Labilibaculum sp. DW002: one gene and its partner. The main gene of each other region encodes a partner of the protein of the gene in region 2 in a complex. Links are inferred from orthologs where the notes say so. Each region holds a gene or a part of one and is shown on either strand. Other genes may lie near its edges.

Region 1 (2,868 bases), on a different replicon or contig from region 2:
AGCCGAGGTCGAGTAATTGTGAAATTATAGATATTTCAATTCTATTTGAATAGTAAAGGCAGCCTATATGGTTGCCTTTTTTGATATGAGTGAATAAAAAGATTTCTATATTGGTAGGGTATTAAGATTGAAATAATCTTTAGATAAGGACAATAATACTCTAGAATAGATATAATATGAAATCACTAATAATCACAGTACTAAGTCTACTTGCTATTTCTTGCCAGCAAAATCCATTATCGAATCTTGAATTTTTCGAAGGAACCTGGAAAGTCGAAGATAAAGAGAGCTATGAAGTTTGGGAACGAGTTAGTACGAGCGAACTAAAAGGTTATTCCTATAAATTGATTGATGAGGAAAAGAAGGTTTCAGAAACACTTCAGATTGTATTCGAGAATGGATCGATTGTTTATCGCGCAACTGTTTCCAATCAAAATGAAGGAGCAACTGTCAGTTTCACCTTAAATGAATCAATAGATTCTTGTTTCTCCTTTGAAAATAAGAAGCACGACTTTCCTCAAAAAATTCAATACAAGAAATTCTCAGAACAGGAAATTCATATTAATGTGTTGGGAGAGGATGACAAAGGTTTTTCTTTCAGTATGGTGAAGGAAGAAACGATAGATTAATCTTTAGTTCATGACACTGCTGAAAATTTCTTCTATTTTGCAGAAGAGATGATATTCTAAGCATCTTTTCCTTAAATTTGCGCCATGCGTAAAATCCTAAGTTTTCATATTTCAAATACAGTTGAGTTTAAGCAGCAGTTGTTGTTGTGGAGTAAGAAATTTGATCGAATTGCTGTACTTGACAGTCATGATGTAAATAAAAAAGCAAATTCAAAAAAGGAATATAATTCATACGAACTAGTTGCAGGTATTGATTCTCTTCAGCTTATTGAACCAGAGAAAGATTGTTTTGAAACCTTTAAAAAAGAGCTTGATCATGCAAAAGATTGGTGGTTTGGCTATTTGGGTTACGATCTTAAAAACGAGATTGAGAATTTAAGTTCGGCTAATTTAGATGGACTGGACATGCCAAGTATGAATTTTTTTCGTCCGCGTTGGGTTTTCATATTAGATGTTGATACTTTACAAGTTCGCTATTTCGATGAGGAATTTACAGAAGAGGAAATTTATGATTTAATGAAGAATCTTCAAGCTTTTGATATTCCTGAAGAGAAGAAAGTAAGCGTAGCTGAAATTAATTCACGTATTAGCAGGGATGAATATTTAACTGCTGTTCAGCAATTGAAAGACCACATCCGTTTGGGTGATATTTACGAAGTAAATTTTTGTCAGGAGTTTTATGTAGAAGAAGCTTACATTCGACCACGACAAACCTATCGTAAATTAATGCAGGTTTCGCCAACTCCTTATTCCTGTCTGTACTGCATGGGCAATAAATTTCTGTTATCCGCTAGTCCTGAGAGGTACATTAAAAAGGTAGGTAAGAAAATTATATCACAGCCAATTAAAGGCACTGCAAAAAGAGGTAAAACACAAGAGGAAGATCAACAGATAAAAGAGCATTTGTTTACCGATCCTAAAGAAAGAGCTGAAAATATCATGATAGTAGATCTGGTTCGAAACGATTTGTCGAGAACAGCAGCCAAAGGAACAGTGAAAGTTGAGGAGCTTTGTGGTATATATACCTTTCCTCAGGTACATCAAATGATATCTACTGTGGTTTCAGACTTGAGGAAAGATAAACATTTTGTCGATTGCATAAAGCATAGCTTTCCTATGGGATCGATGACGGGAGCCCCTAAAGTTCGTGCCATGAAATTGATTGAGAAATACGAGGTGGCTAAGAGAGGTTTGTTTTCAGCGGCTGTTGGTTATATCACTCCTGATGCCGATTTTGATTTTAATGTTGTGATTAGAAGCATACAATATAACGCTAAAGATGATTATCTTTCGTTTATGGTTGGTGGTGCAATCACGATGCAGTCCAAGCCTGAAAAGGAATACGAAGAATGCATGTTAAAAGCAAAAGCCATTATGAAAGTGTTAAAAGACTAAGGATTTCTTAACTTTATCATTCTTATTAATCGATTACTTTAATTTCTAATTCATGCTTCGTAAGCTAGTTCGTTTTGTAGAGGAAGAAAAATTGTTTTATCGCGACGAAAAAATATTAGTGGCAGTAAGCGGTGGAGTAGATTCTGTCGTATTGCTCGATTTACTATGCAAAATGGAGGTGGAATGTGGGGTTGCTCATTGCAATTTTCACTTAAGAGATGAGGAATCGAATGGAGATTTTGATTTCGTAAAGAATTTGGCTGATCAACGTGGATTGGCTTTTTATTCTAAGGATTTTGATACTAAAAAATATGCTGCCGAAAATAAGGTTTCTATTGAAATGGCAGCACGCGATTTACGCTACAATTGGTTCGAACAAATTCGGAATAATTTCCAATATAAATACATTGCCGTTGGTCATCATGCAGATGATGTAGCTGAAACAGTTTTAATTAATTTGGCTCGCGGCACAGGAATTCATGGATTATCTGGAATAAAGCCAAAATTAGGGAATATTGTTCGTCCCTTATTACCTTTTACTAGAAAGCAGTTGTTTGAATATTCAGAAGATAATTCGCTTAATTTCCGTGAAGATTCGACCAATGCAGAAACTGATTTTGTAAGAAATAAAATTCGCCATCAAATCATGCCGGTTTTGGAAGAGATTAACCCGGCAATTCGAAATACCATGACTGAGAATGTTCGTCGTTTTCGCGAAGTAGAGCAAATCTACAATGAGGTTATCGAAAAGAATAGAGGTGAATTGATTCTTAACAAAGGCAAGGACTTACTGATCTCTATTGCGAAATTGGAGAAGTTAAAGGCTCCGGTTTCTCATTTATTT
Region 2 (2,813 bases):
GAAAAGAAGCAATCGGGAATTCCACAAATGTGTTATTCGCTTTATCGCTTTATCATCGAGGTAAATCATTTTAACAATACTTTGAAGATTATTGAACTGGTAAAGAATGGTGAAGAGTCAAGAATTAGAGAAGTTTCTGATTTGTTGAGAAATAGAAACTTACCTGCTTTTACTTTTTCCTTAGAAGGTGAGGAGCAATCCAATATGGATGATGAAACTTACAAGAATTTGGTGACAAAAGGAAAGCAGCACTGTAAAAGAGGCGATGTATTTCAGATCGTTCTTTCGCGTCAGTTTTCTCAAAAATACAAGGGTGATGATTTTAATTTGTATCGTGCTTTACGATCGGTTAATCCGTCACCTTATTTGTTTTATTTTGATTACGGATCGTACCGAATTATGGGTTCTTCACCTGAAGCGCAAATAGAAATCAAGAACGACAAGGCTTACATTCATCCAATTGCGGGTACGTTCAAAAGAACTGGCGATGCAGTTAAAGATGCTGAATTGGCAAAGGAGTTGCTGAAGGATGAAAAAGAACAGGCAGAACATGTGATGTTGGTTGATTTGGCTAGAAATGACTTGAGTCGGGATGCAACAAATATCAAAGTAGAGACATTCTGTGAAGTGCAATATTTCTCTCATGTAATTCACTTGGTTTCGAAGGTATCTGGAGAGTTGCCAAAAGATTACAATCCATTCCAATTAATGGGCGATACCTTTCCTGCAGGAACCTTATCAGGGGCACCAAAATATCGTGCAATGGAACTGATTGATAAATACGAACCAACTGCCAGAGGATTTTATGGTGGTTGCATTGGTGCATTGGGTTTCAATGGAGAAGTAAACCAAGCCATCATGATTCGAAGCTTTATGAGTAAAGACAACCATTTGTATTTTCAGGCAGGAGCAGGAGTGGTCGAAAAATCTAGCGAAGAGAGTGAATTAAACGAAGTGAGTAACAAATTAGCAGCCTTGCGTAAAGCACTGGCTATCGCTGTAAACATATAGGATATGAAGATATTGGTATTAGATAATTACGATTCCTTCACCTATAATTTGGTGGAATACTTGCGTAAGTTGGGAGCCAAGGATGTTGAAGTGCATCGTAATCGAGAAATCGAATTGAAGGATGTAGCGAAGTATGATAAGATCTTATTATCACCTGGCCCAGGGATTCCTGACGAGGCTGGAATTTTAAAAGATGTGATTAAGGAATATGCTGCAACAAAGTCGATATTAGGTGTTTGTTTGGGAGAACAGGCAATTGCCGAAGTCTTTGGTGGTAGCATCGAAAATTTAGATAAAGTTTATCACGGAGTTGCGACTTCGGTTTTTAGAACGGATGATGATCAAGGCGTTTTGCAAGGATTGGAGAAAGAGTTTCAAGCAGGAAGATACCATTCTTGGAATGTGGTGAAGGAAGATTTACCAGAATGTTTGACAATTACTTGTGAAGATTCAGAAGGACAGATTATGGGAATTCGCCATAAGGAATATGATGTGCAGGGAGTTCAATTTCATCCGGAATCGGTTTTAACTCCTGAAGGAATGAAAATGATTGAAAATTGGCTGAAAGGATAAGTTCCAAGCTAAAAGTAACAAGTCTCAAGTAAAAAAAAGCTGTCTGCCAAGAGCTGAAAGCTGATTGCTAATAAGAAATAAAAAAAAACAGAATGCGCAATATATTACATCATTTATTTGAACACAAAACCTTAAAAAAGGACGAAGCCAAAGAGGTTTTGATTCAAATTACAAAGGGAAATTTTAACGAGTTTCAGATTACTTCTTTTCTTACTGTATTTATGATGCGAAGCATTACCGTTGAGGAGTTGACTGGCTTTAGAGAAGCACTTTTAGAGCTTTGTATTCCTGTAGATCTATCGGAATACAATGGCGTTGATTTATGCGGTACTGGTGGCGATGGGAAAAATACCTTCAACATCTCAACTTTAGCCTCTTTTGTGGTGGCTGGAGCAGGAGAAAAAGTTACCAAACATGGAAATTATGGCGTATCTTCTTTTTGTGGATCATCCAATGTAATTGAGCATTTGGGATATCAGTTTAAAAATAAGGAAGAAGACCTGAAAAGAGATTTGGATGAGGCAGGAATTTGCTTTTTACATGCTCCCTTGTTTAATCCAGCAATGAAGAATATTGCACCGATCCGTAGAGATTTGGGTGTAAGAACCTTCTTTAATATGTTGGGGCCATTGGTAAATCCATCGCGACCAAAGAATCAGATTGTGGGCGTGTTTGATTTGGAATTGGCTCGCTTGTATCAATACCTATTGCAAGAAACGGATTCTAATTTTACGGTAATTCATGGCATTGATGGTTACGATGAGGTTTCCTTAACGGGTAAGGTGAAGCTGATTGGTAATCAGATGGAAGAATTATTAGAACCTGAGGCATTTGGGAAAAGAAAGTTGAGCCCTGAAGAATTGTATGGTGGCGAAACGGTGGAAGAAGCAGCGAAAATATTTGTAGATATTTTGAACGGTAAGGGAACTGAAGCTCAAAATGCTGTAGTTACGATTAATGCAGGCTTGGCAATTCATTGTTTGCATCCAGAAATAAGTAGAGCAGATGCCATTGGAAGAGCAGAAGAAGCATTGCTTTCGGGTAAATCTTACCAAGTATTACAAAAACTGACAAAGAGAAACTAAGCATGAGTGCAAAGCAAAATATATTAGACAAGATTGTTCAGCAAAAGTTGGCTGAGGTTGCCGTTCAGAAAGAGCAAACGCCAATTTTCCAATTGATGGAGTGTGAGAATTTCAAGCGCAAATGCTATTCGGCAAAGGAATCAA

Evidence for each region.
Region 1: the proteins of L3049_RS18730 (region 2) and L3049_RS06755 are in contact, whole or in part, in a solved structure (PDB 8RP0), measured with the Escherichia coli proteins. The link is inferred for Labilibaculum sp. DW002 from one-to-one orthologs.

The regions. Positions count from the first base shown.
Region 1 is NZ_JAKJSC010000001.1:1,771,333-1,774,200, reverse strand. The notes cover bases 78-2,868. They hold L3049_RS06755 (anthranilate synthase component I family protein), read left to right. Parts: upstream 78-713; coding sequence 714-2,024; downstream 2,025-2,868. Other genes in these bases: tilS (tRNA lysidine(34) synthetase TilS), read left to right, coding at 2,077-2,868; L3049_RS06760 (DUF6265 family protein), read left to right, coding at 177-629. In the rest of the region: L3049_RS06765 (YhdH/YhfP family quinone oxidoreductase), read left to right, coding at 1-30. UniProt on the Escherichia coli protein: Part of a heterodimeric complex that catalyzes the two-step biosynthesis of 4-amino-4-deoxychorismate (ADC), a precursor of p-aminobenzoate (PABA) and tetrahydrofolate.
Region 2 is NZ_JAKJSC010000007.1:93,632-96,444, forward strand. Bases 64-2,799 are described here. They hold L3049_RS18730 (anthranilate synthase component II), read left to right. Parts: upstream 64-1,014; coding sequence 1,015-1,584; downstream 1,585-2,799. Other genes in these bases: L3049_RS18725 (anthranilate synthase component I family protein), read left to right, coding at 64-1,011; trpD (anthranilate phosphoribosyltransferase), read left to right, coding at 1,677-2,669; trpC (indole-3-glycerol phosphate synthase TrpC), read left to right, coding at 2,672-2,799. Outside these bases: more of L3049_RS18725, read left to right, coding at 1-63; more of trpC, read left to right, coding at 2,800-2,813. UniProt on the Escherichia coli protein: Part of a heterodimeric complex that catalyzes the two-step biosynthesis of 4-amino-4-deoxychorismate (ADC), a precursor of p-aminobenzoate (PABA) and tetrahydrofolate.